DNA from 2 places in the Rhizobium sp. 768_B6_N1_8 genome. Region 1 is predicted to be linked to the other one. Evidence: riboswitches for the same ligand, from Rfam matches in the RefSeq annotation. Region 1 holds a riboswitch; the other holds the start of a gene.
What was found. A riboswitch is a leader RNA that binds a small molecule or an ion and turns the genes downstream of it on or off. The one in region 1 is predicted to bind S-adenosylmethionine.
Positions count from the first base shown of each region.

Region 1 (15,265 bases):
CGAGACGCCTTGGTGAAAGCACCAGCGGATCGCCGCCGGTCAGGATCACTTCCCAGATCTCGCCATGCCCGCGGATATAGTCGACGGCTGCAGCCAGCGCCGCCGGATCGAGCATGCCGAGCCCCTGCGGCCCCACCATCTCGCGCCGGAAGCAGAAGCGGCAATAGACCGGGCAGACATGCACGGCCTTCAACAGCACGCGGTCCGGATAGCGATGCACGATGCCCTCGACCGGGCTGTGCGCATGGTCCCCGATGGGGTCGGCCCGTTCCTCGGGCGTGGTAACGAGTTCCGCCACATCGGGCACGAACTGACGGGCAATCGGATCGGCCGGATCGGCATAATCGATCAACCTTGCCATGGCAGGTGTCAGCGCGATGGCATAGCGCGCGGCGACCTCATCGAGCGCCAGTCGCTCCGTGTCCTCGACCAGCCCCGCCCTGACGAGATCGTCGACGCTCTTGATCGGACGCATGACATTCATCGGCCGTACTCCGCGACCGGCGCCCAGAGCACCTGATCGATCCGCGATGCACCTGTCGCCAGCATCACCAACCGGTCGAAGCCGAGCGCGATGCCGCTCGCTTCCGGCATGACCGCCAGCGCCGCCAGAAAATCCTCGTCGAGCGGATAGGTCTCGCCATAGACCCGCATCTTCTCCGCCATCTCGATCTCGAAACGGCGCCGCTGCTCGGCGGCATTTGTAAGTTCGCCAAAGCCGTTGGCAAGCTCGACCCCGCACGCATAGAACTCGAAGCGCTCCGCTACGCGCGGATCGCGCGCCGAAGGCCGCGCAAGAGCCGCTTCTGAAACAGGATATTCGTCGAGAATGGTGACACGGCCAAAGCCGAGATAAGGCTCGACCTTCTCCACCAGCACCCGACTGAAGAGATCAGCCCAATGATCGTCATCGGCAACGCGCATGCCGACCCGCCGCATTTCCGCGGCAAGATGCTCGCGTTCGGTCGAGCCGTCAGCAGATACAGAAGCCAGAAGATCGATGCCGGCATGGCGACCGAACGCTTCTGCAACGCTGATGCGCTCCGGCCCGGCGAAGGGATCGCACTCAGCGCCGCGATAGGTAAGCGTTGCGGTCTTCACCGTTTCGGCAGCGAGCGCCAGCATACGCACGCAATCCATCATCAGGCTCTCATAGCTCTCGCCCGCCCGATACCATTCGAGCATTGTGAACTCAGGATGATGCAGCGGCCCGCGCTCGCGGTTGCGATAGACATGCGCAAAGCAGGCGATGCGTTCTTCACCGGCGGCCAAAAGCTTCTTGCAGGCAAATTCCGGCGACGTGTGCAGGTAGAAGGGCGCAGCCTGTCCGTCCGTCGTCAGCGCTTGCGTCGCAAAGGCATGCAGATGCGCCTCGTTGCCTGGAGACACCTGCAGCGTCGCAGTATCGACCTCGATGAAATCCTCACGGGCGAAATAACCTCGCAGCGCTGACTGGATCGCGTTACGCCCGATAAGGAACGGGCGGCGATCGGCATGCACTGATGGTGTCCACCAGGGAGACGCTGTGGCGCTCGTGAGGTTCATTCAACGCTTTCCTTGCCGGATTCGGCCGGGATGGGGTGGCTATTTACGCGATTTTAGGTTAGTGCCGCCCCGAAGAAAAAACATTTTGCGTCTTCAGGGCCATTCTGACTGTCCTCTACGACGCCGAAAGCCGACTTACAAGGAAGTCTTATGGTCAAGGTCATCGCCTCTTCGGTCCGCAAGGGCAACGTTCTCGATGTCGACGGCAAGCTCTACGTCGTTCTCACGGCTCAGAATTTCCACCCGGGCAAGGGCACGCCGGTTACCCAGGTCGACATGCGCCGCATCGTTGACGGCGTGAAGGTTTCCGAGCGTTGGCGCACCACCGAGCAGGTCGAGCGCGCCTTCGTCGAAGATGTGAACTTCCAGTACCTTTATGAAGACGGCGAAGGCTTCCACTTCATGAACCCGGCCACCTATGATCAGGTCGTCGTCGACGTTGACACCATGGGCGACCAGAAGGCCTTCCTCCAGGAAGGCATGACCTGCATCCTGTCGATCCACGAAGGTATTCCGCTGGCGCTCGAACTGCCGCGCCACGTCACCCTCGAGATCGTTGAGACCGAACCGGTCGTGAAGGGCCAGACGGCATCCTCCTCATACAAGCCGGCGATCCTGTCGAATGGCATCCGCACTTTGGTTCCGCCGCATATCGATGCCGGCACCCGCGTCGTCATTGCAACGGAAGACAATTCCTACGTCGAGCGCGCCAAGAACTGATTGCATCAGTTTCCAGACATTCGGACGGCCTGAAGCAACCGCTTCGGGCCGTTTTCATTTGATCGGAAATACTCATTCGCTTCCGGCAGCGCCAATAGACAAAGACCGGCAAAAACGCCGGCCTCCCGCTCAGAGATGCGGGTTACGCGGCCGGTATTTCTTCACCAGCTTCTGATTGATTTCTGCAGCGCCCGGCATGTTGGCGCTGAGGTAAACAGGCGCATCGCCCGATTTCGAAAGCTCGGAGGCGACATCCGCAAAGATGGCATTGATGACGGTGACGCCCACAGCCGTCGAGACCGGCCCGACCCGAAGGCCCGTGCCATCGAGATCAAGAACGGCGTCACCCGGCGGCAGCCCGTTATCCAGCACCACGTCGGCCACATCGGCAAGCCGCCGGCGCCCATTGGCGATCGCCGTCGAATAGGCGATCGAGGTGATGGCGATCACCTTGGCGCCGATCTCGCGCGCGTAGTCGGCCGCCTCGATCGGCGCGGCATTCACGCCTGAATTGGAGGCGATGATGATCACATCACCCGGCTGCATGCCGTAACGCTCCAGCATTGGCCGCACCAGCCCTTGGGTGCGCTCATAGACCGAGCTGATGACCGCACCCTCATGCAGCATGGCCGAGCCGACGAGAACGGGCACGGTAAAGGCAAGTCCGCCGGCACGGTAATGCACCTCTTCCGCCAGCATATGCGAATGGCCGGTGCCGAAGACATAGACACGCTTGTCGCCACGGGCAGCCTCAAGGATCGCGGCGGCGGCCTGCGCCATTGGTTCGGCCAGTGCCCGCTTCAACTCTTCCAGCCGGCCGATCAGATTGGAGAAATACGCGTCCGTGATGTCACTCATCCGCCGCTCTCCTTCAAGCCGCTTCGCCGTTTAGCCAGGTCGCCGTCACTTCGATTGCATCGGTGAAATGCACGAGATCGGCGCGCGCGCCTGGCGAAAGGTGGCCGCGATCGGCAAGCCGAAGGAAACGCGCCGGATAGAGCGTCGCCATCCTGAGTGCCTCGGCAAGCGTCAGTTCCAGATAGGTGACGCCGTAGCGGATCGTTGAAGCCATGTCGACATCCGAACCCGCTAGCGTGCCGTCCGAAAGGACCAGTTTCGAACAGAAGCCGCCCCTTTCGCGTCGCACGGTGCGGCCGTTCAGCGTGAACGTATCCATCTGCGAGCCGACCAGCGACATGGCGTCGGTCACAAAGAAAAGTTTGCCCTCGCCGCGCTTGGCACGCAGCGCCGTGCGCAACGCCTTCGGATCGACATGATGGCCGTCGGCGATGATACCGCACCAGACCGCCGGATGATCGATCGCCGCACCAACGAGCCCCGGCGCGCGGTGCGCCAGCTGGCTCATGGCGTTAAAGAGATGCGTCACACCGCGAGCCCCGGCATCGAAGCGGGCTTCCGCCGCCTCACTGGTGCTGTCGGAATGGCCGATGCTGACGATGACGCCCGCTTCGCTCAGTTCGCGCACCTGCGAAACTGCCACCTGTTCCGCCGCCATGGTGACGAGCAGCGTGCCGATCGCCTCGCGCGCGGCGATAAAGCCCTTGACGTCCTTGTCCTCGACCGGACGCATCAGCTCGGCGAGATGTGCACCCTTGCGCGCCGGCGCCAGATGCGGACCTTCCAGATGCAGGCCGGCAACGCCGCGGTTGGTCTTCACCGCAATCTTCGCCGCCTCGATCGCGGCGGCCGTCGCTTCTGCCGTATCGGTAATCAGCGTCGGCAGCAGCGCCGTCGTTCCATACGGCCGATGCCCGTCGGCGATCATATACATCGAACCCGGCGACGGCTCGTCGTTCAGCATGCGGCCGCCACCACCATTGACCTGCGCATCGATGAAACCGGCAGACAGCACGCCGCCTGCCAGTATCACGACCTCGCCCTCGGGCAGATCATTCGGGCCGACGATCGCCTCGACGCGTCCGTCCTTGACGATTAGCGCCCGTTCATCATGGAAACGTTCGCCATCGAAGATACGCGCGCCGGTGAAGATCTTGCGGGTCATCAGACGGTCTCCGTCACCTTGAGAAGGTTGGCCGGCTTGTCCGGATCAAAGCCCTTCCGGCGGGTGACGGACTCGATCAGGCGATAGTAGACGAGTAGCGAAACCAGGGGATCGACGAGACCGTTGCCGGTCGTCGGAACCTGCAGATTGACGCCGGCGAGCGGCTTCGTCGAAAAGGGCACGGTGGTAGCGCCAAGCTTCTGCAGACGCTCCAGCGCCTTTACATTGTTGTCGTAGGCGGCATCTTCAGGCACGAAACCGATGATCGGGAAGCCAGGTTGTACGAGGCGCATCGGGCCGTGCATCAGTTCCGCAAGAGAGAAGGCCTCAGCGTGAAGACCAGCTGTCTCCTTGGCCTTCAGGGCCGCCTCGAGAGCGATGGCGAAAGCCGTGCCGCGGCCGCCGGTATAAAGTGAGGCGGCATTGAACAGCACATCCTCGGCTGCCTTGGTTTCGATGCCGGACGTCGCGGAAAGAGCGGCCGGAAGCTTCTCGAGCGCCGCCTGCAGATCGGCCTTGCCGCTGATCGCAGCCGTCACGCCAGCGAGGGCGGCAACAGATGCGATGAAGGATTTGGTCGCCGCAACGCTCTTTTCAGCACCGGCATTGAGGCCAAGAACGAGATCGGCCTGCTTGGCGAGCGGGCTGTCAGTGACGTTGACGACGGCAATCGTCGTCGCCCCGCCCTTCTTGGCCGCCTCCTGCAGCGCCACGATGTCAGGGCTCGCGCCCGACTGTGAAACGGTGAAATGGATGCCGCCCTTCAGATGCAGGGAGGCACCATAAACGGAAGCAATAGACGGCCCAATCGAGGCGACCGGCACGCCGCAGGTAATCTCGAACAGATATTTGAAGAAGGTCGCAGCATGGTCGGAAGAGCCGCGCGCCGCTGTCGTGACGACGCTCGGGCGGGCGGACGAGAACAGCCGAGCGATTTCTGCGAAGACCGGCTTTTCTTTTTCGAGCAGGGTAGCGACCACTTCGGGCGATTGGCCCGCCTCCTGCAGCATCAACGACTGGTTCTCACTCATAGGTCATCTCCAATTCTCAGTTCGGCGACGAAATCATAGGCGTCACCACGATAATGCGAGCGGGTGTATTCAACGACGCGCTGGTCTTCCAGGCGTGAAACGCGTTCGATCAGAAGCGCCGGCGCACCGGCCTTGACATCGAGGATAGCCGCCGATGAAGGATCGAGCGTGACGGCGGTCAGCCGCTGCATGGCGCGCACCGGCTTGTGGCCGCTCTGGGCGAGCGCATCATAGAGCGAGCCTTCACCGCCGGCATCCTCGCCGAGAAACTTGACCGGCACGACCGCGCGTTCGATGGCGAGGGGCAGCCCGTCAGCCAGACGAAGGCGGTCGAGCCGCAGCACGGGCTCATCGACACCGAGGCCGAGCAGGAAGGATTCTTCGGGAGACGGATTGTTGATGGTACGCGACAGGATCTTCGCCGCCGGCGAGCGTCCGCGCGAGCGCATGTCCGCCGAGAAGGAGGAAAGCCGCCATAGCGACTGCTCCATGCGCTCCACCTTGCTTGAAACGAAGGTGCCGCTGCCGTGGCGCGATTCCAGCGCACCCGATGTCATGAGATCGCGATAGGCTGTCCGAACCGTCACGCGACCAAGCTTCAGGGCTTCCGCCAGATCGCGTTCGCCGGGCAGCGTTGTTCCGGGCTTCAGCAGACCTTCCTGAATGAGGCCCGTGAGCGCCTGCGCCAGCCGCTTGTAAAGCGGCCCCGTTGCCGCCTCATCGCGCAGCCCACGACCATTCAGTTCCGCTATCAGACTGGTTCTATCCATGGACGCATAATAGAACCTATTTAGAACCAATCGGCAAGTCGGATTCGCTTCACCAAAAAGAAAAACCCTCGCGGGACACCGCGAGGGTTTTCATTGATCCTGACGGATGGGTGATCTCAGTTCTTCGTGAAGATGTAATCCGTTTCCTGCCGCAGCACCTCCCCTGGACGCAGAACCGCGTTCGGAAAGCCTGCATGATTGATGGCGTCGGGCCAGATCTGCGTTTCCAGGCAGAAGCCTGCGAATGGCGCATACTTGCGGCCACCGAGACCCGGCACCGGCACGCCGAGCTTGAAGCCGGCATAGAACTGTACGCCAGGCTCGGTCGTGCGCACTTCCAGCGAGACGCCGGAATGCAGGCTGCGGGCAAGTACGACGGAGCGCTTGGCCGTGCGCTCGCTCGAGAAGCAAAAATTATGATCGTAGAGCGCCTGCTCCTGACCGGCGAAACGCTTCATCGGCGCCATCGCGCGGAAATCGAACGCGGTGCCTTCGATAGAGCGGATCTCGCCGGTCGGTATCTGCTTCTCATTGGTCGGCAGATAGTGGTCGGCAGCGATCATGATGTCGTGCGCCAGCGCATCCTCCCGGCCATCGAGATTGAAATAGGAGTGCTGGCAGACATTGGCGATCGTCGGCTGGTCCGTCGTCGTCTCGTAGTTGACGGAAAGCTCGCCATTGCCATGCACGCGATAGGTCGCCTGGATCGTGCAGTTGCCGGGATAACCGGCGCGGCCATCGGGATCGACGATCTTCAGCACGACACGGTCGGTCTCGTGCTCGACGATCGTCCAAACGAGTGTACCGATATTGTTACTGCCGCCATGAAGATGCGTGACACCCTTCTCGTTCAGTTCGAGCTGGTAGTCCTTGCCGTCGAGCGTGAACTTGCCGTCGCCGATGCGGTTGGCACAGCGTCCCGGTGTCGCGCCGAAGAAAGGCGAATGCGCGAGGTAGCTGCCTAAATCCTCGAAGCCGAGCACCAGCGGGGCATTATGGCCCTCGAGGCTGATATCCTGGATTACTGCGCCCCAGCTCAATACCTTGACCGTCAGTCCGCCGCCGCGGATGACGACGCGATGGACGGTCTCCCCGTCCTTCGTCTGTCCGAAAACTTCCCGTTCCAACTTGTCCGTCATGATCGACGCTTACTCCATCCCTAGAATTCAGGAACCGGAACCTGCCCCCATTCGCCGCAAACCGCAACCGGGCAGGGCCGGAAAACAAAATGCCGTCGCAGAAATGCGACCGGATCATTTCTAAACTGGACCGGTGGCGCTCAGATGTCCGAGCCGATCTCTTCGATATCGTAGGGCGTCGTCTGGTAGATCTCATTGATCCAGTTGCCGAAAAGCAGATGCGCATGGCTGCGCCAGCGGTTCTGCGGCGCAAGCGCCGGATCGTTATGCGGGAAGTAGTTGTGCGGCATCTTGATCGGCACGCCAGCATTCACGTCGCGGAAATATTCGTCCGAAAGAGATGTGGAATCATATTCGACATGGTTGAAGATATAAAGCCGCCGACCCTTCGGCTCGTGGACGAGACAGACGCCCATCTCACTCGATTCCATTAGGATCTCGAGGCCGTCGACCTTCTCGATGTCGGCCCGGCGCACCTCGGTCCAGCGCGACACCGGAACCTCGAAATTATCAGAGAAACCGTTGAGATAAACGGAAGAGGGTTTGAGATTACGGTGGCGGTAAACGCCGAAGGCCTTTTCCTTCAGTTCATACTTCGGCACGCCGTGGAAATGATAAATCCCCGCCATCGCACCCCAGCAGACATTCATGGTCGAATGGACGTTTGTCTGCGTCCAGTCGAAAATCTGCTGCATTTCCTTCCAATAGGTAACGTCCTCGTAAGGCAGCGTCTCGATCGGCGCGCCCGTGATGATGAAGCCGTCGAACTTGCGGTGCTTCACTTCCTCCCAGGTCTGGTAGAAGGCGAGCAGATGTTCTTCAGACGTGTTCTTAGCTTTGTGGTTGCCGACACGGATCAGCGAGAATTCCACCTGCAGCGGCGAAGCGCCCACCAGGCGCGCCATCTGCACTTCTGTCTTGATCTTGTTCGGCATGAGGTTGAGCAGCCCGATGTGCAAGGGGCGGATATCCTGGCGGATCGCCACCGTTTCGGTCATCACCCGCACGCCCTCGTTCACGAGGGTTTCGAAGGCAGGCAGCGTATCGGGGATCTTGATGGGCATTGCGGTCAACTCGATCAAAATAAAAAACCGGCGGCGAAAGAATCGCTACCGGTCCGCACGCGGCCCTTTAGCGATTTATTTAACGTGGCTGCAAGCCGGCCGGCCAAATCACCACGAGGCATCCTAATTAGCGCCAGTCGCGCTGCGAATCAACTGTCAATAGAGACAGCTGCACAAGCCATCACGCTTTCTTTATGGGTGGTGGAATCTGTTGATGGACCAGTAACGCCCCCATGTTATTAATGGTGTGATGGGCGATTTTGGAAAAAATAATGAAAAATGACGTCAAAGGGGGGAAGGGCATCCAGAGTCAGGACCGGGTGGGGTATGATCTCAGCCTGACATATCGGCTTGGAGTGATGTTCTCCGCATTCTGGAATTCGCAGGTTCGCGGCAAGGTCGTGGGACTTGCGATCCTGCTTGTCGTCATCATCCTGATGACCGCCTATGGACAGGTGATCCTCAACGAATGGAACGCCCCTTTCTACGATTCCCTCGAGCGTCGTGATCTCGGCGAGTTCTTCCGCCAGCTCGAAGTCTTCGCGATGATCGCCGGTGCGCTGTTGCTGCTCAACGTGTTGCAGGCATGGCTGAACCAGATGACCGCCCTCTACATGCGCGAAGGCCTCTCACGCGATCTCGTCGATCAGTGGCTGGAGCGCAAGCGCGCCCTCAAGCTCTCCACCATCGGCATCCTCGGCGTTAACCCGGACCAGCGTCTTCACGAAGATTCCCGCAATCTTGCCGAAAGCACCACCAACCTCGCTCTCGGCCTCCTGCAATCGACCATTCTGCTCGTCAGCTTCATCGGCGTCTTGTGGGAGCTTTCGAGCGGTTTCATCTTCCATATCAGCGGCCACAGCTTCACCATCCCCGGCTACATGGTCTGGGCGGCGATCTTCTACGCCGCATCGGCCTCGCTATTGAGCCAGGTCGTTGGCCGCAAGCTCGTCAAGCTCAATGCCGACCGATTCTCGAAGGAAGCCGAACTGCGCTTTGCGCTAATGCATGCCAACGAGAATATGCCGGCGATAACAGTGGCGCGTGGCGAAGAGAACGAGCGCAAACGCATCAACGGCGATATCAGCAACGTCCTTACCGTCATCAAGCGGCTCGCCATGGCCAATACCAACCTGACCTGGGTCTCGGCGGGTTATGGCTGGCTGGTTATCGTTATCCCGATCATTGTTGCAGCCCCCGCCTATTTCTCCGGCGGCCTCACATTCGGCCAGCTGATGATGTCGGTCGGCGCCTTCAACCAGGTCAATACGGCGCTGCGCTGGTATGTCGCCAACTTCGGCCCGATTGCCGAATGGCGCGCCACGCTGATGCGCGTCACCGATTTCCGCCAGGCGCTTCAGGAGATGGATGATGACTTCGATTTGAAGGACGCAATCGTCTACGAGGAAACCGCGCCCGACAGGCTGACGCTGAAGGATATCGTCATCGTTGCCAAGCTTGGCGAGGATATCGACGATTGCGGCGGCTTCCAGATGCGCGAAACGGATGTGACGATCAGGGCCGGCGAAAAGGTCATGATCAACGGCGATCACAGCGTGAACCGCCGCCTGCTCTTCCAGGCCATGGCCGGCCTCTGGCCCTGCGGCAAAGGCACAATAGGCCTGCCGCCGATTGACGACATCCTGTTCATCCCCCAGGTTGCCTATGTGCCGGGTGGAACGCTGCGCGAGGCGATCGCATTCCCCCAAAAACCCGAAGCCTATGACACCGCGGCCATCGAAGCCGCACTTGAGGCTGCCGGCTTGCATTCCCTGGTCGCCCGCCTCGATAGCCGCGCGCGCTGGGACAAGCTTCTCGATGCCGATGAACAGAAGGCTATCGGCTTTGCCCGCCTGCTCCTCGTCAAGCCGCGCTGGGCCGTCTTCGACGAAGTGCTCGAAGGCATGGAGCCGGAATGGCAGCGCACTATGACGAAGCTGCTTACCACGATGCCGGACACCGGCATGATCTATATCGGCCGCTCGGAGACCTATCTGGAAGCGCTGCATCCGCGCATACTGCATCTGCTGGCGCTGCCTTCGAAATCCGATGAAGAACCGGTAGCATCCGTCGCAGGATCAAGCGCCGCGACAGCTCGTGCCCCGGCGCTCTGATCAATTCCAGTAGAAGAAGTGTGCGGCGGTTTGGCTGAAATTGCTCCAGGAGAGCTTACATCGGCGGCATCACGCCGTTGATGCCGACGGCGACCTGAGCGGCCGAGATACTGCCGTCGGCTGCCCTTTCCGCCATGACGATAACGCCGGCGCCCGGCTTCAGATCATCTTTCGTTGCCGGCGCAAAGGTAACGATCGGCGTGCCCTCGGCAATCGAGATGGTCTTTTCCTTGCCCTGATAGGTGAGCGTGATCGTGTGGCCGTCGACAGCCTTGACCGCATTGCTGACGGTCGCATTCGTCATCGAACTGTTCGGCTGCACGTCCCACGGACGGCTGCCTTCGCCGGTGCCCTTCATCGCGGCCGGGAAGATCAGCACCTCGATCGCGCCATCGGGACCTGTGCCCTTCGGCAAGGAGGCGACACCAACGAAATCGCCGACCTTGATATCATCGACAGAAGCATTCCTGATACCCGAGACCTTCCAGCCGGACTTGAGCGCCACCGTCGCATCGCTGCCCTCGCGGGTCTTGACGGTTAGCGTGTCGCCGTTGAGACTCTCGATCGTGCCACGAACGCGCACGCGCTGGTTTTCCTGAGCAATCGCCGCCTGCGAAAGGCTAAGCACGACGAAGCCGCTGGCGGCAAGCGCCGTCAATATTCTGGTATAGGATTTGCAAGACATGTAACTCTTCCTTGTCGCCATTGATCGGCACGATCCCCAGCTGAGCGGCACTCTATGCCGCATGACGCGGCGCGGGCGAATCAAGGAAAAGTGAGGAAAGCGGACCCCGACAATCCGGTTCCAGACGCCGGAGTCCGCGAAAGACCTTTGAAAAGACCGGCTCAACCGGCAGCAGACATGTCCATGTACATGATTTCCCAGACATGGCCGTCGAGGTCCTGGAAGCTGCATCCATACATCGGCCCCATATCGAGGATCGGCTTCCAGGGCTTGCCGCCCACTGCCAGCGCCTTCTTGAGGTAATCATCCACCTCGTCGCGGCTACCGGCCGAAAGGCAGGTCAGCACTTCCTTGCCCTTCGTCGTATCGGCGATATCGCCCTCGATGAACTGCTGGAAATGACCGTGGGTCAGCAGCATCACATAGATGTTTTCCTCGACAATCATGCAGGCAGCATCGTCGGTGGTAAAATTCGGATTGTAGGAAAAGCCGAGCGCCGAGAAGAATTCCTTCGACTTGACGAGGTCCTTGACCGGCAGGTTCACGAAAATCGTGCGCATGAAAAAATCTCCCTAATGACGTGGCGGCACCATGCCGTTGATCACGTTCGGCCCAAGGACGGAGAAAACCACCCGATCCGACATTTCAGGAAATTTTTATCGGATCAGCCTTCCAGCTCCTCGCGCAGCATTTCGAGTTCCAGCCATTCCTCTTCCATCTTGGTCAGGCTTTCGCGCAGTTTCTCCATCTCGGATGCCAGCCGGTTGAAGGTTGCCGGGTCCTTGGTGAAGAGGTTCGGATCGGCCATCTTCTCCTCACGCTTGCCGATCTCCGCCTCTGCCTTGGCCATTTCTTTCGGCAGGTTTTCGAGTGCGAATTTCTGCTTGTAGGAGAGCTTGACCTTCGAGGCAGAAGGTGCGGCAGCCGTCTCCTGCGCCTTAGGCTTTTCCGCCGCCTTCTCGGCCCTGCGGCGCTCCTCGGCTGCACCCTTGCGCTGCGCCAGCATGTCGGAATAGCCGCCGGCATATTCGATCCAGCGCCCGTCCGGCGCTTCCGGATTGGCCGGCGCAATTGTCGAGGTCACCGTCCGGTCGAGGAAGTCGCGATCGTGGCTGACGAGGATGACGGTGCCGGCAAAACCCGTGACGATCTCCTGCAAGAGGTCCAGCGTCTCGATGTCGAGATCGTTAGTCGGCTCGTCGAGGATGAGCAGGTTCGTCGGCCGCGACAGGATGCGCGCCAGCATCAGCCGGGCGCGTTCGCCGCCGGAGAGGTTCTTGATCGGCGTGCGCGCCTGCTCCGGCTGGAACAGGAATTCCTTCATGTAGCCGGTCACATGCCGCTGCTCGCCATTGACCAGCAGGTTCTCGCCACGCCCATCCGTCAGGTAGTTGGCAAGCGTATCGTCGAGGTTCAGATCCTCACGCTTCTGGTCGAGGGTCGCGATATCAAGATTGGTGCCGAGCTTCACCGTACCGCTGTCGGGCGCAAGCTGGCCGGTCAGCATCTTCAAAAGCGTCGTCTTGCCGGCGCCGTTCGGGCCGACGAGACCGATGCAATCGCCACGATGCACGCGGATCGAGAACGGCGCGACGATCGGCCGGTCGTCATAGCTTTTGGTGATCTTGTCGGCCTCGATCACCAGCTTGCCGGATTCCTGCGCATCGGAAGCGCTTGCCTGTACCGTTCCCTGCGGCCCTTTGTGGCCACGATACTGCGAACGCATCGTCTGCAGCTCGCCAAGCCGGCGCATGTTGCGCTTGCGTCGTGCCGTCACGCCATAGCGCAGCCAGTGTTCTTCCCGCTCGATCGCCTTGCCGAGCTTGTGCTGCTCCAGCTCCTCTGCCTCCAGCACCTGGTCCCGCCACGCCTCGAAAAACGCAAAGCCCTTGTCGAGCCGTCGAGACGTGCCGCGGTCAAGCCAGACGGTGGCCGTCGAGACCTTTTCGAGGAAGCGGCGGTCGTGCGAGATCAGCACCAGCGCACTGCGCGTCTTCTGCAATTCGCCTTCCAGCCACTCGATGGTCGGCAGGTCGAGATGGTTGGTTGGCTCGTCGAGCAGCAGGATGTCGGGCTCCGGCGCCAGTACGCGCGCAAGTGCTGCGCGACGCGCTTCGCCGCCAGAAAGGTTCTTAGGATTTTCCTCGCCGGTCAGCCCGAGATGCGAGAGCAGGTAGCTGACACGATAGGGATCGTCGCCCGGCCCGAGACCGGCTTCGGCATAGGCCTGCACGGTCTGGAAGTCGGCAAAATCCGGCGCCTGCTCCAGATAGCGCACCGTTGACGCTGGATGGCGGAAGACGTCACCTGACTGCGCGTCGACCAGGCCGGCGGCGATCTTCAGAAGCGTCGATTTGCCCGAGCCGTTGCGGCCCACGAGACAGATCTTGTCGCCGGACTCCACCTGCAGGGCAGCGCCCGCCAGAAGCGGTGCACCGCCGAAGCTCAGGAAGATATCGTCGAGTTTCAGAATGGGAGGCGCCAAGTATCAGACTCCGGAAAGATCATAGGGCCGCGCGAGCACGATGGCCCTGCCGCTGGCAAGCGTGAAGCGCACAGGCCCCTCCGCCACATTGGAAATGGTGCGCGACGAGCCGAAGGGCAAATGGAAGTCGGCGAGCGGATAGCGGGCATTTTCGATGAACAGGCCACGCAGCTCGCTGAAGCCTGGCACGGAAAACAGACTGCCCGGCGGAAGATCGATCTCCAGCGAGCCGGGAAGCAAAGGCACGGCCTCCTCACTGCCCGAGGTCAGCAGCATATCGAAGCCTTCTTCCGCCAACTCCACGGCGTAGAGCAGATGCTGCAGGGCGTGGTCGGACCGTTCACCGCCCAGCGCACCCGCAAGGATCAGGCGTTTGGCACCACGCTCGATCGCCTCGCTAACGGCAATTTCACCATCCGTCGCAGCCTTTGCGACTGGATAGGGCTGGCGCGGTACGTCAGGAAAAGCGCGGTCGAGATCGGGCGGTGTCGAATCGAAATCGCCAACCCACAGTTCCGGCACCACGCCCAGCGCCGCCGCATGCCGCATGCCGCCGTCGGCCGCGATGAACCGGCTTTCCCGCACGGCGTCGCGCAGACGATCCGTCAGGCTGAGTGCCCCGCCGAGCAGGATGGTGAAGGTGGATTGGCTCATGGGCATTGCCCATAGCGCAAACGGGGGGTGAAGGGGAAGAGGCGCCGCAGATCCGGTGCCTTTCCCTCAAAGCAATTCCCGCAAAAGCGTGCAGCCGTTTTGCGGGAATTGCGTAATCAAATGCTCTAGAAGCGATAGGTGACACCGGCACCGATCAGCCAGGGATCCAGTTTCGCCTTGCCGCTGACATCGGCACCGCCGACGGTCGCATCGAAATCCGGACGCAGGAAGATTTTCTTCACATCCAGGTTCGCACCCCAATGCTCATCGAACATGTAGTCGAAACCGGCCTGCAGCGCGACGCCGAATGTGTTCTTCACATCGAGGCTGTCGGCACTCTTGCCGGACTGGTTGTAGAAGACAGTGTAGTTCACACCGGCACCGAGATAGGGCTGGAAGGCACCGAAATCGGTGAAATGATACTGCAGCGTCAGCGTCGGCGGCAGCAGCCACGTCTTGCCGATTTCCCCGAGGCCGGCAATCGAGCCTTCGCCATGCACATTGGCATAGGTCGTGCCGAGAATGAGCTCCGCGGAAATATTGTCGGTGAAGAAATAGGAGATATCCACTTCCGGAATCACCGTGTCCGAATAGGACAGATCGGATCCGGGGATGCCATCGACTGAGCCGTTGTCGCGCGTGATCACGCCAAGCGCACGAAGACGTACCTGCCATGGGCTTTGCGTGGCCATTGGCGAGCCCGCCGAAGGCGCCAGATCGGCCGAAAGCGCCGCATGCCCGAAGGATGCGAAAACGATAGCGGCAAAAATACCCCTCAGCCGAAGCGGATGATGTTTCATGTGAATCTCTCCTGATGTCGTCGAACGAGGAGAGACTTAGGCTTGCCTTGGATGGGTCGGCTTGAGCGAGATCAAACGCTCGGACTATTTTCTTAGCCCGGCGTATCCTTGTCGCGCGAAAGGAAGATCGCCTCGTAGCCGCCGATGAATTTCTCGAACAGCAGCGAGAAAGTGTCGATCTCCTCCTGTGGCCAGTCCCGCACAACCTCGGAAACGAAGGCGAGCTTCTGGGCCC
Region 1 covers NZ_JBPWPV010000001.1:4,252,954-4,268,218, forward strand. The annotation lists gene AB8B33_RS21645 (lysine-2,3-aminomutase-like protein) at 1-484, opposite strand, end outside; gene epmA (EF-P lysine aminoacylase EpmA) at 481-1,545, opposite strand; gene efp (elongation factor P) at 1,696-2,265, shown strand; gene AB8B33_RS21660 (SIS domain-containing protein) at 2,395-3,123, opposite strand; gene nagA (N-acetylglucosamine-6-phosphate deacetylase) at 3,137-4,288, opposite strand; gene AB8B33_RS21670 (SIS domain-containing protein) at 4,288-5,319, opposite strand; gene AB8B33_RS21675 (GntR family transcriptional regulator) at 5,316-6,089, opposite strand; gene AB8B33_RS21680 (aldose epimerase family protein) at 6,206-7,228, opposite strand; gene metA (homoserine O-acetyltransferase MetA) at 7,369-8,292, opposite strand; SAM riboswitch at 8,340-8,417, opposite strand; gene AB8B33_RS21690 (ABC transporter ATP-binding protein/permease) at 8,565-10,406, shown strand; gene AB8B33_RS21695 (DUF5666 domain-containing protein) at 10,462-11,091, opposite strand; gene AB8B33_RS21700 (VOC family protein) at 11,253-11,651, opposite strand; gene AB8B33_RS21705 (ABC-F family ATP-binding cassette domain-containing protein) at 11,756-13,576, opposite strand; gene AB8B33_RS21710 (thiamine diphosphokinase) at 13,580-14,230, opposite strand; gene AB8B33_RS21715 (OmpW/AlkL family protein) at 14,356-15,030, opposite strand; gene AB8B33_RS21720 (MarR family winged helix-turn-helix transcriptional regulator) at 15,123-15,265, opposite strand, start outside.

Region 2 (15,265 bases), 4.1 Mb from region 1:
CCCTGAGATCGCGGATCGAGGCAACCTTTTCACGGTCGAGCAGCTTCGACAGGCCGCGAACAATCGTGCCGGGAAGGCCCGGGCCTTCATAGACCATGCAGGAATAGAGCTGCACGAGATCGGCCCCGGCTCTGACCTTTTCCAGCGCCGTTTCGGCCGAGGAGACGCCGCCGACACCGATGATCGGCAGGGCCGGACCGGCGCGCTTGCGCATCTTGGCGAGCACAGCGGTGGATTTCTCGAAGAGCGGTGCGCCGGAGAGGCCGCCGGTCTCCTTCGCCTGGAGCTGATCCTTCAAGCCATCGCGGGAGAGCGTCGTGTTCGAGACGATGAGACCATCCAGCGCATGCGACAGCGCCTCCGCGGCAATGTCATCCATGCCCTCTTCGGTAAGATCAGGGGCGATCTTCAGGAAGACCGGGATTTTTCGGCCGGCCTTTTCAGCTTCCTCGTCGCGTGCCGTCAGCACGGCCGACAAAAGTGCGGCGAGGCTTTCGCGCGCCTGCAGATCACGCAGGCCCGGCGTATTGGGCGAGGAAATATTGGCGGTGAAATAGCGGGCGACCGAATAGAAGCGGCGGATGCCGGCGACATAGTCGGCGATCCGGTCCTCGCTGTCCTTGTTGGCACCTATATTGACGCCAATAATGCCGGCGCGGCCGATCTGCGACAGACGGCGGAAGGCCGCTTCATGGCCTTCATTGTTGAAGCCAAGGCGGTTGATGACGCCTTCATCCTCCACCAGGCGGAAGATGCGCGGGCGCGGATTGCCCGATTGCGGCTTCGGTGTAACGGTGCCGATCTCAGTAAAGCCGAAACCGAGCTTCAGCAGTGCCTCCGGCACTTCCGCGTTCTTGTCATAGCCTGCCGCCATACCGAGCGGATTGGCAAAGTCGAGACCAGCAACGGTCTGGCGCAGACGCGGATCCGGCGCGATGCGGCACGCGGGCACGACGCCCGATTTCAGCGCCGCAATCGACATCCCATGCGCGGTTTCCGGATCGAAGAGGAAGAGGCCCCGGCGGGCGATGCGCTTGAAAGGATCGATCACGGTGCAAGCTCCGGAAAGATATGGGTGCCGGTATCGTCGACCAACAAAGGCGCTTCCCAGAGTACGGCCGAAAGCGGCAGATCGGCATAAAGATGCGGGAAGAGCGCGCCGCCCCGCGAGGGTTCAAAGACCAGCTTGTCGCCGAAATTGCGGCCATCGATGGCGACGAGGACAAGGCCGGTCTGGCCGGCAAAATGCAGGGCTGCGGTCTGCTTGACCTGATCTGCCGTCGAGAAATGGATGAAGCCATCCTTCTGATCGATGCCGGCGCCATGAAAAACGCCGGTTTGTCTGGCTTCCTGCCAGAGCGCCTCCGGCACGATCTTGTAAAGGGTCGGTGTCGTGGTCATGATGATCCCGTTGGCTGGCCTTGTTAAGAGGGGGCTGGCCTTCCTGATGAGGGCTTTGCCCCAAAGAGACGGCGATGTCCACGCCCGCGGGCGCAAAAACGGACAGGCACCAGGCTTTGCGGAGGATGAGACGATGAAGGCATTTGCAATCATGCTTGCCGCCGGTCTTCTGCCGCTTGCGGCATTGGCGGCGGAGCCAGACGCAGCCCGCTTCCAGCTCGAGCGCAGCGGCGACCATTTCGTGCGCCTCGACCGGCAGACGGGGGCAATGTCGCTCTGCACCGAAAAAGACGGGGCGCTGGTCTGCCGCATGGCGGCCGATGAACGCGCGGCCTATGAGGACGAACTCGACCGGCTTGCCGATCGGGTGAGCGCGCTGGAGAAGAATACAGCCGCCCGGCCCGCCTTGCCGACGGATGCGGAAGTCGACCGCTCGATCGGCATCATGGAGCGGATGATGCGCAGTTTCATGGGTATAGTTCGGGAATTCCAGGCGGAAGACAAGGCCAATCCCCTTCCGCAGCGGAGTTGATCTGGTTATATTCATATAAGTGGAGAGTCATGTTCGTGCGGGGGAGCCGGACAGGACTGACGGGATCGAGCTCTTGGGAGGGAGTTTTCGATGCAGGAACAGACCATCATCATCGCTGACGACCACCCGCTTTTCCGCGACGCGCTGCGGCAGGCGGTGACCGGTATGGAAGGACGGCAGGCGATCGTCGAAGCCGGAGATTTCTCCGCGGCGAGAACGGCTGCGGGCGAGCACCCGGATGCGGACCTGATGCTGCTCGATCTTGCCATGCCTGGAGTCAGCGGCTTTTCCGGCCTGATGGCGCTGCGCTCCGAATTCGTCAGCCTGCCGATCGTCATCATCTCGGCAACCGATGACACCACGACGATCCGCCGGGCGCTGGAGCTCGGCGCTTCCGGTTTCATTTCGAAATCCTCAGGCATCGAGGATATCCGCCGCGGCATCCTGACAGTGCTCGCGGGCGACATTGCCACACCGGAGAGCTATCGCGATGGACAGGAACAGGACCCCGATGTCGCCGACCTCATCCATCGCCTGCACACGCTGACACCGCAGCAGAGCCGAGTGCTGACCATGCTCGGCGAAGGACTCCTAAACAAGCAGATCGCCTACGAGCTCGGCGTTTCCGAAGCGACGATCAAGGCGCATGTCTCGGCAATCCTCTTGAAGCTCAACGTCGACAGCCGCACGCAGGCAGTCATCCAGCTCGGCAAGATCAATATGGCCATGGTCGCCTGAGCTTGCGTATCCGCGAGACAGGATTTTATTCCTCATTTTCACTTTACTCGGGGAAGTGCCTCGGTTAATCTGCCGGCGATAGAAAGCGGCCGGATGGACCGCGGAACCGGACGCATATGCTGTCACATGACCAGATCTGGGGAGCGATCGACAGGCTTGCCGAAGGGCATGACCTGACGCCGTCCGGTCTTGCGCGGCGGGCGGGGCTCGATCCGACCTCCTTCAACAAATCCAAGCGGCTCTCGGCAGACGGGCGCCTGCGCTGGCCTTCGACGGAATCCATCGCCAAGGTGCTGGAGGCGACGGGAGCGAGCATGGAGCAGTTCCTTGGCTTCATGCGGCCGGCGGGTGCCGCCGCCGCCAGCCTGCCGGACAGTATTTTTGCCTCACAGGGAAGCTCCATTCCCCTGCTCGGCTTTGCACAGGCGGGCGCTGGCGGCTTTTTCGACGATGGCGGTTTTCCTGCGGGCCAAGGCTGGGATGTGGTGGAATTTCCGGCTGGCCCCTCGCAGAAGGCTGGCGTCTATGCGCTCGAGGTACAGGGCGAAAGCATGATGCCGCTCTATCGCGACGGCGATGTGCTGATCGTGGAGCCCGGTGCGCAGGTGCGCCGCAACGACCGTGTCGTCGTCAAGACACGCGAGGGCGAGGTCATGGCCAAGGTGCTTCTACGCCAGAGCCCGCGCTCCATCGAACTTTTGTCGCTTAATCCCGAACATCCTAACCGGACGATCGAGCTTTCCGACGTCGAATGGATTGCCCGCATCATCTGGGCCAGCCAATAGGAAAATAATCATGCGCCCTGCCGCCTTCATCACAGGTATCGCGGGGATAGCGACTGTGGTTGGCCTGCTCTTGGCCGGGCAAGCGCGGCTCAATGGCGGCGAGGGCCTGTCATCCAACGCCGAAGCCGGAAGCGTAGCCGCGGCGCTGCCTGATGCGACCGCCGATGCGGCAAAACCGCTTGTATCTATCACAGACGAAGATGCTGAATTGATCGCTCGGGCAACGGAGCCTGCGCCAACCGAGCCGGCGGCGGCTCCATCCGGAAACACAGCAGAGGCCTCTTCCGAAAATGCGCCAGCGGATGCAACGGCGCAAAGCGCTCTTGCGCCGACTGAGACGCTATCAACTGCGCCTGCTGGAAAGGACAGCGTGGAACTGCTGCGGCCGACGGTGGAGAGCGCCGGCATTCTCTCCTTCGGCAAACGCAGGCTGCAGATTGCCAATATCATCGAGACGCCCGCCGACAAGAGCTGCGGCTCGGATGGCAAGCAGTGGCCGTGCGGCATGATGGCGAAGACGGCTCTGCGGCTTTACCTGCGCAACCGCACGATCGATTGCGACCTGCCTTCCGATGCGTGGGAGGACATGGCGAGTGCGGCCTGCCGGCTGGGGCAGCAGGATATCGGCACATGGCTGGTTGAAAACGGCTGGACGGAGGCGCAGCCGGGCTCACCGCTTGCCGCTGCCGGCGAAAAAGCAAAGCAGGCAAAGCAAGGCATTCATGGTGAGGATCCGCGCCGCAGGCCGGCGGCTACGCCCCGGCCCGAAACGGCCGCTCCCTTGTAATAAAGACCGCCAATTCCTAATCTCCGCTCATCGAAGAGGGAATCAGACATGAACAAGCCGCTTTCCGCCCATGACGCGCTGATCTATGTGATGGTGATGGCATCCGCCGTCGACAGCACCATGAACGACCGGGAAATGGAGAGGATCGGTCAGCTCATCGGCTTCCTACCGGTTTTCCGCGATTTCGACGACGACAATCTGATTTCCATCGCCCGCGACTGCGCCTCGCTGCTGGCAGGGCCCGAAGGGCTTGACGTCGTGCTGGAGACCGTTCGCGATACGCTGCCTGCCCGTCTCTATGACACGGCCTATGCACTGGCGGTCGAAGTCGCCTCGGCCGACCTTTCCGTCAAGGCCGAAGAACTGCGGCTGCTCAGCCTGCTGCGCGACCGTCTCGGCCTCGACAAGCTGACCTGCGCCGCCATCGAGCGCAGCGCGATCGCCCGCTTCCGCAAGGGCTGATTTCTGCTTTTCTTCACGCAATTCCGGACGCAAACCACTGCACACTTTTGCGGGATTGCTTCTCTTCACGCAATTCCGGACGCAAGACCGCTGCACACTTTTGCTGGAATTGCTCTAGTACAGCCCGTAAGGGAAATAACGCAGATAGATTTCCTGCAGGCGGCCATTGCGCGAGAGCGTTGCCAGCGCATGGTCGATTGCTGCCGTCAGCACGCTGTCATTCTGGCGCAGCATGATCGTCATTCCCTCGCCCAGGAAATGCTCGGACATATAGGGACCGTCGAACAGGGCGCAGCATTTGTCTGAAGCTGACGAAGCGACCCAGAAGGAAAGTTGCAGCGCATCGGCAAAGGCAGCATCGATCTTGCGTTCCTTCAAGGCCGTCAGCAGCGCTTCCTTATTGTCGAAGGGCTGAGCCTTGATGGTAGGGAAGAAGGCAGCAAGCATCGCCTCATGCACGGTGCCCTTGACGACGCCGACGGAATGGCCAGCGAGGCCGGCAGCCGTCGTTCCGGTCACGGAGGCGCCCATGTTGCGGACGAAGCGGGCCGGCAGCATCAGATAAGGGCGGGAGAAGAGGAACTCGCGGCGCAGCTCGGGCGTGACGGCAAGGCCGGCAATGACGGCGTCACCCTGTAAGCCGGCAAGCGCCTTCTGCAGGTCGGCAAAGGGCAGCGCCTGGATCTGGCACTTATCAGCGATCTCGAGCTCGGTGCAGATCTCGCGAGCCAGATCGACGTTGAAGCCGGAGAGCTTGCCGTTCTGGTCGGTGAAATTGAAGGGCGGGAAGTCCACCGAGGTCAGGAAACGCAGGCGCACGAGCGAGGACAGATCCGGCTTCGCCAGACGCTCGCGGGAATCGAAAAGCAGCGGCACGGACAGGCCCGATTGCTGCGCAAAAGCGGAAAAAGCCGAAAACAGTGCAACCGAAAATAGGCAAAGGACGAAAATCCCTCTGAGGGCCAGAAACGCCGGTCTAGATTGCACCATGATAACCTGCCTCGGGAGTAAGAGCGGCGCTTGCCACAGGCCGAGATGTAACAGAATCACGCCCAACGGGGAATATAGCCTGGCGGGCGACAGACTGCGATCGGACAGAATTGCGATACGCGCAGGCCTTCAAAGCAAGCCTTTCGGAAGACTCGGCCCCGCGCCAGTCGCAAAAAAATTCCGCATAAATTGCATTTTTCGAACACCCAAGCACAAATGACAACTATGCCCCAAAAATTTACGGGCAATCCTGCGAGCCCGTTAGCGCGGAATTAAGCAATATCCGATCTTATTTGTTGCGACGACACCGACCTCACCGGCCGACCGCATGATGCGCATGTCGAACCTCCCAAGGTATCTCCCACACCGCAATACCGAAGAATTGTTCTGCAACAAATGATTTCAAAAGCACCGGGTCCGCAACACACCCGGCCAATCGGGTGACATTTCCATGCTGAAACATCTGAAAATCCGCACAAAAGTCATATCGGTCGTGGCGCTCCTGGGGCTGATCACCATGGCCGGATTGGTCTATGTCATGTCCGAGTTCCGCCAAGCGGACGCGACTTACAGCGCCTTCATCGATCATGAGGCGCTGGCCTCCATGCAGAGTGCGCGCGCCAGCGCATCGATCGTCGCCTCGGTGCTGCAAGTGAGTCTGCTTGCCGATATGAAGCCCGATACGCCGGCATTCCAAACAGCGCTCGCCACACCGAGCAAGCTGCCGCAGGCACGCGACCGCATGAAGCAGGCGCTGACACTTGTGCCCAGCCGCAAGGCGGCGATCGATGAAATCCAGGCCGGTATCGATGAAATCGAAACGCTGGCGAACAAGATCATCGAGCAGAGCAAGGCCAAGGACAGCGCCGGCGCCCTGGCGAATGTCGCCCTGATCAATGCCAAGCTCAACGCACTGACGCCGAAGATGATCGCCAACAATGATGCGATGATGGCGATGCTCAACGACGGCGGCGACGCTCTTTCGGCTGCCGTTAACCAGCGGATCGTCTTCTGTTTCATCCTGATCGGCATTGCGGTTCTCGCCGCTGTCGGCATCAGCGTGGCCGTGGCGCAGATCGGCATCGCCGGCCCCATGATGCAGCTGCGCCTGCGCATGACGCGGCTTGCCGAAGGCGATACCGCGAGCGAGATCAGCGGTCTCGACCGCGGCGACGAGGTCGGCCAGATGGCAAAGGCCGTCTCGATCTTCCGCGACAACGCGATCGAGCGTGCCCAGATCGAGGCGCGCGCGGAAGCCGACCGCAGCCTCAGCGACAACGAGCGCCGTGAACGCGAAGCGCAGAAGGCCGCGGAAGCCGCCGATCTCGAGCGTGCGGTCAATGCGCTCGGAGACGGCCTGCGCCGGCTCTCGGCGGGCGACCTCCTCTCACATATCGAAACGCCTTTCGTCGCGCATCTCGACGCGCTGCGCCAGGATTTCAACAATTCGGTCGAGAAGCTCAACGAGACCCTGCACGCAGTCGGCTCCAACGCCCGTGCCATCAGCGCCGGCGCCAACGAGATCCGGTCGTCTGCCGACGAGCTTTCGAAGCGCACCGAACAGCAGGCCGCTTCCGTCGAAGAAACGGCAGCAGCCCTCGAAGAGATCACCATAACGGTGAAGGACGCGGCAAAGCGTGCCGAAGAGGCAAGCCAACTCGTCGCCCGCACCCGCCTTGGCGCCGAGAAATCCGGCGACGTCGTCCGCAAGGCGGTCGCTGCCATGCATCAGATCGAGCAGTCCTCCGTCGAGATCGGCAATATCATCGGCGTCATCGACGATATCGCCTTCCAGACGAACCTGCTGGCGCTGAACGCCGGTGTCGAGGCAGCGCGTGCCGGCGAAGCCGGCAAGGGTTTTGCGGTCGTCGCACAGGAAGTGCGTGAACTCGCCCAGCGCTCTGCAAACGCCGCCAAGGAAATCAAGGCGCTGATCAACACATCCGGCACGCATGTGCAGACCGGCGTCTCGCTGGTCGGCGAAACCGGCAAGGCGCTCGATGCGATCGTCCACGAGGTGCAGGAGATCAACCAGCACGTCCATGCGATCGCCGAAGCCGCCCGCGAGCAGTCGACCGGCCTGCAGGAGATCAATACAGCCGTCAACACCATGGATCAGGGCACCCAACAGAATGCCGCCATGGTCGAGGAATCCACCGCGGCAAGCCATAGCCTTGCCACGGAAGCGACGGCGCTCAACAACCTGCTCGGCCAGTTCCGCCTGACAGGCACCGGCGGCTTCGTTGCAAGCGCGCCGATCTCGACCGCACCGGCCGCGCCGCGCGCTGGCGCACGGCCGGCTGCCAGAGCTCCGGTCCGCGTTGCCGAAAGCACCGCACGCCCGAAGGCTTCGCCCGCCCGCGCCCTCGGCCAGAAGATAGCCAGCGCTTTCGGCGTGAACAACGCTGCCCCCGCCAGCAGCCAGGAAGCTGACTGGACGGAGTTCTGAGCTGATGACATGATTGAATGAAAATGGGCGGCTTCGGCCGCCCATTTTCGTTTCAGGTCCTTCAGGCTGGTGGACGCCAGCCGACTTCGACAAGAAGGTTGCCGGGCGCGGTGCAATAGAAGAGCCAGCCGCCGCGAATGGCGGCCGGTGGTCCTGAGACAGCGGCATCATCTGTCACCAGACGGCCATGAAGCCGATCGACATCCAATCTTTCGGTGAGGATGAAGCCGATATGATAGGTCTGCCGCTGCAGCTCCACCTGATCGGCACCGCCGAATTTCGGCAGCGGGCGGCTCAAGACGATCTCCGTTCCCTGGTCGTCATGAAGGATCGCCCGGCCGATCCGTTCGTTCATCTCCCGCAATTCCAGACTGAAATAACGCAGGAAGAAATCCGCCGTAGCGGCAATATCGGGCACGTAGAAATCAAGATGGTTCAAACGCATGAATGTCTCCTTTGAGAATAAAATCCCGGAGGAGTGCGTCTTTTAACGCTCCGCATGCCGCCGGGAACCCGCATTCGCATGCGGGCCACGTCGCGGGTTCTCGTGTGAAACACGGAGCAGAGCTTCCGATGATGGAAGGGACCGGGCTTACCTCATCCGATCCTGCCTTTTTCGACAGCATCGCTCTACCAGATAGCGCCACGAGCGGCAATCAGATCAATCGGACGGTTGGCGCGAACGATCACAACCTTTACCCGGGCACTTCTCGAAGGGTTGAAGACGCGCGCACCGTTTGTATCGTGAGCTTTCGGCGATTTGCGGTACAATAGCACCGTGCTGCGGAAAGAAAGGCTTCCAATATGAAACTGATCGCACTTGGCCTGATCGGCGCGCTGGCGCTCGCTGGCTGCACGACTGTCGAATATACCGGTCCCGGCATCGAGCCTATTCCCGGCAGCATCACCTACAACGGCCAGCCGCGCACCAAACTGACAAAGTCGCCGATCGGCTCGACCTTCCCGCACAATTTCATCGACCAGTACGGCCGGCAGGTCGAGGAGACCTATATCATCCGCCCAGACCGCACGTTGGCGATCGCTCACCGCCAGTACCGGCCGATCAACATTTTCGGAAGAGATTGAGAGGAATAGCTGGAGCGGGTGAAGGGAATCGAACCCTCGTATTCAGCTTGGGAAGCTGCTGCTCTACCATTGAGCTACACCCGCCTGATGGCTTGAGACTTCCAACAGATAGCCGCCGCTGTCAAGTGACGGCGCCATCGGGCATCAAATCCGAAAATGCTTAGACAGTTTGAGGCCCTGGGCCTGATAGTTGGAGCCGAGGCCTGAACCGTAGAGGCTCAACGGCTGTTCCTGCATGTGCTCGTAGATCAGGCGGCCGACGATCTGGCCGTCTTCCAGGATGAAGGGCACTTCGTGGCTGCGCACTTCCAGCACCGCGCGGCTGCCGCGCCCGCCGGCCGGCGCATGGCCGAAGCCTGGATCGAAGAAGCCAGCATAGTGGACGCGGAACTCACCGACGAGCGGATCGAAGGGGGTCATTTCCGCCGCATAATGCGGCGGAACGTGCACGGCCTCACGCGAGACGAGGATGTAGAACTCATCCGGATCGAGGATCAGCTCGGTGCGGTCGCGGCTGTAGAGTGGTTCCCAGAAATCGTAGATATCGTGCTGAGCCTTCTTGTCGACGTCGACGACGGCCGTGTGGTGTTTGCCGCGATAGCCGATCAAGCCTTCCTCGTCGCCCGTCAGATCGATCGACAGCGCAATGCCGCCGCCGGATACGTTCGGCTGCTTGGCGGCGACGAGCGTTTCCGTTGCGTGCAACTTCAAAAGCTCCGGCTCGCCCAGAACCGAGTGGCCGACGCGGAAGCGGATCTGTGACAGGCGCGAGCCGCGGCGCACGACGATGGGGAACGTGCGCGGGCTGATTTCGAGATAGAGCGGGCCGGAATAGCCGGCCGGGATCTTGTCGAATTCCTGCGCGTAATCGGTGATGACGCGAGTGAAGATATCGAGGCGGCCGGTCGAGCTCTTCGGATTGGCCGAGGCCGACATGTCGGCCGGCAGATCGAGGCGCTCCATCAGCGGTACGATGTAGACGCAGCCGGTTTCCAGCACCGCGCCTTCGCTGAGGTCAATGACATGCAGGCTCAGCCGGTCGAGCTTGTCTGAGACGAGATGCGATGGGCCGGGCATGAAGCTGGCGCGCACCCGAAAAGCCTTGGCGCCCAGCCGCAGATCCAGGCTGGCAGGCTGGATCTGGTCGCGGTCCAGCTCGCGCTCGCTTTGAAGACGCCCCGTCTCAAACAGCGCGGCAATTGCGCGGTCGGCCAAAATTCCAGTTTCGCGAGCCATCATGCTCCATCCATAATTTGCAGCCGACAAAACCAAAGTCGGGGAATTGACGCAAGCTTAGAACGGCAGTATTGCAAATTTATCCCGTGGTGATTTGGCCGGTCGGCTTGCAGCCACGTTAAATAAGTGGCTAAAAAGACCGGGTTGAAAACCGGTCTGCATTTGCGGCCGGTTTTTTTGTTGTTTGAAAGTGGTGATGGCATGAGCAAGACCTGGCGCCCGGCAACCCAACTCGTCCACGGCGGAACGCTCCGCTCGCAATATGGCGAGACATCCGAGGCAATCTATCTCACGCAGGGTTTCGTCTACGATACGTCGGAAGCGGCGGAAGCGCGCTTCAAGGGCGAGACCGAAGGTTTCATCTATGCGCGCTACGGCAGCCCCACCAATGACATGTTCGAAAAGCGCATGTGCATGCTGGAAGGCGCCGAAGACGCCCGCGCCACCGCTTCCGGCATGGCTGCAGTCACCGCCGCCATTCTCTGCCAGCTGAAGGCCGGCGATCATATCGTTGCCGCCCGTGCCCTCTTCGGCTCCTGCCGCTGGGTCGTCGAGACGCTGGCGCCGAAATACGGCATCGACTGCACGCTGATCGACGGTCGCGACCTCGGAAACTGGGAAAAGGCTGTTACCCCGAAGACCAAGGTATTCTTCCTGGAAAGCCCGACCAACCCGACGCTGGAAGTGATTGACATCGCCGGTGTCGCCAAGCTCGCCAACCAGATCGGCGCAAAGGTCGTCGTCGACAACGTCTTTGCGACGCCCCTCTTCCAGAAGCCGCTGGAGCTTGGCGCTCATATCGTTGTTTATTCCGCGACCAAGCACATCGACGGCCAGGGCCGCTGCCTCGGCGGTGTGGTTCTCTCCGACAAGGAATGGATCGATGAGAACCTGCACGACTACTTCCGCCATACGGGCCCGGCCATGTCACCCTTCAATGCCTGGACGCTTCTGAAGGGCATCGAGACGCTGCCGCTGCGCGTCAAGCAGCAGACCCAGAATGCGGCGAAGATCGCCGATTTCCTGGCCGATCAGGGCAAGGTCGCCAAGGTCATCTATCCCGGCCGCAAAGACCATCCGCAGGCCGATATCATCGCCAAGCAGATGTCCGGTGGGTCGACGCTCGTCTGCTTCGAGCTCAAAGGTGGCAAGGAAGCTGCCTTCGCGCTGCAGAACGCGCTTGAGATCGTCAAGATTTCCAACAATCTCGGCGACTCCAAGAGCCTGATCACGCATCCGGCCACGACCACGCACAAGAACCTGACGGACGAAGCTCGCGCCGAACTCGGCATCTCGCCGGGCACGGTGCGCCTGTCGGCCGGCATCGAGGATACGGACGATCTGATAGAAGATTTCGCCCGCGCTCTGGCGAAGGTTTCGGCCTGACCATCAAGGCACGGCCGTCGGCAGACGCTGCGGCCGTCGCATTGCCTTGAAATTAACACTGAGAGTTAGGCTTAATGAACGAAAGGCGGTCCAACCGGGGGTGGTGAGGCCGCGATCACTGTACCGTTTCTTGACGGCAGAGGCCTCTTATAAGATACGGGTAACATATCCTGACTAAGGTGTAAGGCATGTATCGCGCCCTCACACGAGATATCGAAGTCGTTGTCGAGCCGTTTTATCTGGAGGAGCAATCCGATCCGGATGACGATCGCTATGTCTGGGGTTACCGTGTGGTCATCAGCAACAATTCCGGCATCGCCGTACGTCTCGTCAACCGCTACTGGAACATTACCGACCAGAACGGGCAGATCGACGAGGTCAGCGGCCCCGGCGTCGTCGGCGAGCAGCCGCGGCTGCAGCCAGGTGACACCTATGAATATTCGTCGGGCTGCCCGCTGGATACGCCGTCCGGCCTGATGTTCGGCCACTACCAGATGGAGACGGACGAAGGCGAGACGTTCGATGTCGACATCCCCGCCTTCTCTTTGGATTCACCCGGCCTGCTCAGGGTATTGAACTAGAGCCTGCCCCATTCTCCGCGCACTCACTCCGCCGCCGCAACTTCCTGCACCGGGAAGCGGTAGGTCGTGGAGCAGAATTCGCAGGTGACCGAGATCTCGCCATTTTCCTGGCTCGCCTCGATTTCCTCGGCGCTGAAGCCCTTCAGCACGCCGCCGATCTTTTCCCGTGAACAGCTGCAACGATCGAAGACGGCGCGCGGATCGTAGACGCGCACGCCGCGTTCGTGAAAGAGGCGAAAGAGCAGGCGTTCGGTGCCAACAAGCGGATCGGTCAGTTCATCGGCATCCACGGTTTCAACGAGCGAGCGGGCTTCCGTCCAGGCATCATCCTCAACATGGGCGCGCGCAGCCGTGTCGCCATCACCGCCGTGAAGATCGGGCCGGCGCATACGCTCCGGCGCTTCCGGCAGGAATTGGGCGACGAGGCCCCCTGCCCGCCAGCGGTGACGCGGCTTACCGTTCTCGTCGCGGTCGAAGAGCTCGGCTGCGGCAAGGCGCACGCGCGTCGGGATCTGCTCCGACTGGCGGAAATAGACACCTGCAATGTCTTCCAGCGAGGTACCGTCAAGTGCCACGATGCCCTGATAGGGCTGGCTGAACTTGCCCTGATCAATGGTGAAGGCGAGCACGCCCTTGCCGAGAAGCTGTTCCGGCTCCGTCTCGCCTGCAGCGATCGCCTTATCGAGCAAGGCCTGATCGAAGCGGGCGTAGGCCCGGACATTTTCCGGCGTGGAGAAATCGGCAACCAAGAGATCGACGGGACCGTCGCTCTTGGTCTGGACAGTGAATTTGCCCTCGAACTTCAGCGAGGTGCCGAGCAGCACCGTGAGCACCACCACCTCCGCCAGAAGGCGGGCGACGGGCGTGGGATAATGATGGCGTTCGAGGATTGAATCCAGCATTGGGCCGAGCTGGACGGCGCGACCGCGCACATCCAGCCCTTCCACCTGGAAGGGGACGACATGATCATCGCCGGCGAAATCGAACTCGCCGAGGGCGGCGGCAGCTTCTGCCATGGCTTTCACTCCTGTTTTGTCAGAGCAGCCGGCCAGCGCACCGGCTGCTTGCGCAGCCGCGAGTTTGGAACTCGCGACATCCGATTATGGTTCAGATCGCGCCCAGGCACCAAGCAAGAATCGACTTCTGCGCATGAAGACGGTTTTCCGCTTCATCGAAGACCACGGATTGCGGGCCATCGATCACTTCGTCCGTCACCTCCTCACCGCGGTGAGCGGGGAGGCAGTGCATGAACAATGCGTCTTTGCCGGCCTGCGCCATCAAATGCGCGTTGACCTGATAAGGCTGGAAGACATTGTGACCGCGAGCCCGATGTTCCTGATTCATGGAGACCCAGGTATCGGTCACCACGCAATCGACGCCGGCGACCGCACGGTCAGCATCATGGTAAAGCATGATTTCGGCGCCCTCATTGCGGGCCCAGTTCAGATAGTGATCCTTCGGCTCGGAACCAAGGGGTACTGCCATGTTCATGCGGTAGCCGAAACGGGCAGCTCCTTCCACCAGCGAATGCAGCACGTTGTTGCCGTCACCCGTCCAGGCGATCGTCTTGCCCTTGATCGGGCCGCGATGCTCTTCGAAGGTCATGATATCAGCCATGATCTGGCAGGGATGGGTATCATCCGTCAGCGCATTGATGACCGGCACGGTCGCATGCTCAGCGAGCTCCAGCATACGGTTGTGGTCGGTCGTGCGGATCATGATCGCGTCGACATAGCGCGACAGAACCTTGGCGGTGTCGCCGATCGTTTCGGCGCGGCCGAGCTGCATTTCAGTGCCCGACAAGAACAAGGTCTCGCCGCCGAGCTGGCGCATGCCGACATCGAAGGAGACGCGGGTTCGCGTGGACGGCTTCTCGAAGATCATGGCGAGCATCTTGCCGGCGAGCGGCTTGTCGGCCGTGCCGGCCTTAAAAGCCTGCTTTCGCAGCTTGGCATCGTCCATGATGGTTCTGAGGTCGGATCCGGTGACGGCGGAAAGATCGAGGAAGTGTTTGGGGGAAGCCATTGTTCGTTACCTGCTACGCCCGCCAGCGGGCGGGGCATTGTCCTATCAAGCGGTCTTCTTGACCTTGGCGGCACGGATGTTTTCGGCAGCGCGTTCGAGACGGGAAAGACCCTCGCGCGCCTCCTCGGCGGTTACGACCAGCGGCGGCAGCAGGCGGATGACATTATCGCCTGCCGGGATCGCCAGAAGATGGGCTGCGCGGATTTCCTTCAGCAGCTCTGCCGAGGGAATGGCAGCCTTGACGCCGAGCAACAGCCCTTCGCCCCTGATATCTTCGATCACGTCGGGATAGCGATCCTTGAGCGATGCAAGGCCCTGGCGGAAGACGAGAGTGACATCACGCACATGCTGCAGGAAGCCCTCGGCCAGGATGACATCGAGCACCGCGTTACCGACAGCCATGGCCAGCGGGTTGCCGCCATAGGTGGAACCATGCGTGCCCGCCTTCATGCCGGAAGCGGCCTCTGCCGTCGCAAGGCAGGCGCCGAGCGGAAAGCCGCCGCCGATGCCCTTGGCAACCGCCATGATGTCGGGCGTTATACCCGACCATTCATGAGCGAAGAGCTTGCCGGTACGGCCGACGCCGGTCTGCACCTCGTCGAGGATCAGCAGCAGGCCATGCTCATCGCAGAGCTGGCGGAGCGCTTTCATGAATTCGGACGTTGCTGGGCGGACACCGCCCTCGCCCTGCACCGGCTCGATGAGGATGCCGGCGGTCTTGTCGGTAATAGCGGCACGGACAGCCTCGACATCGCCAAAGGGCACCTGATCGAAACCAGGGGTCTTCGGGCCGAAACCTTCGAGATA
Region 2 covers NZ_JBPWPV010000001.1:160,493-175,757, reverse strand. The annotation lists gene AB8B33_RS00870 (quinone-dependent dihydroorotate dehydrogenase) at 1-1,051, opposite strand, end outside; gene AB8B33_RS00865 (DUF952 domain-containing protein) at 1,048-1,401, opposite strand; gene AB8B33_RS00860 (hypothetical protein) at 1,535-1,933, shown strand; gene AB8B33_RS00855 (response regulator transcription factor) at 2,024-2,671, shown strand; gene AB8B33_RS00850 (S24 family peptidase) at 2,788-3,456, shown strand; gene AB8B33_RS00845 (thermonuclease family protein) at 3,467-4,243, shown strand; gene AB8B33_RS00840 (tellurite resistance TerB family protein) at 4,292-4,705, shown strand; gene AB8B33_RS00835 (transporter substrate-binding domain-containing protein) at 4,820-5,695, opposite strand; gene AB8B33_RS00830 (methyl-accepting chemotaxis protein) at 6,147-8,144, shown strand; gene AB8B33_RS00825 (VOC family protein) at 8,206-8,589, opposite strand; gene AB8B33_RS00820 (hypothetical protein) at 8,949-9,230, shown strand; tRNA gene AB8B33_RS00815 (tRNA-Gly) at 9,241-9,314, opposite strand; gene AB8B33_RS00810 (2'-deoxycytidine 5'-triphosphate deaminase) at 9,375-10,469, opposite strand; SAM riboswitch at 10,543-10,621, shown strand; gene AB8B33_RS00805 (O-succinylhomoserine sulfhydrylase) at 10,668-11,852, shown strand; gene apaG (Co2+/Mg2+ efflux protein ApaG) at 12,041-12,433, shown strand; gene AB8B33_RS00795 (Hsp33 family molecular chaperone) at 12,457-13,449, opposite strand; gene argF (ornithine carbamoyltransferase) at 13,541-14,458, opposite strand; gene AB8B33_RS00785 (aspartate aminotransferase family protein) at 14,504-15,265, opposite strand, start outside.
Region 2: linked by a shared signal. The riboswitch ahead of AB8B33_RS00805 (O-succinylhomoserine sulfhydrylase) and the one ahead of metA (homoserine O-acetyltransferase MetA) in region 1 are both predicted to bind S-adenosylmethionine.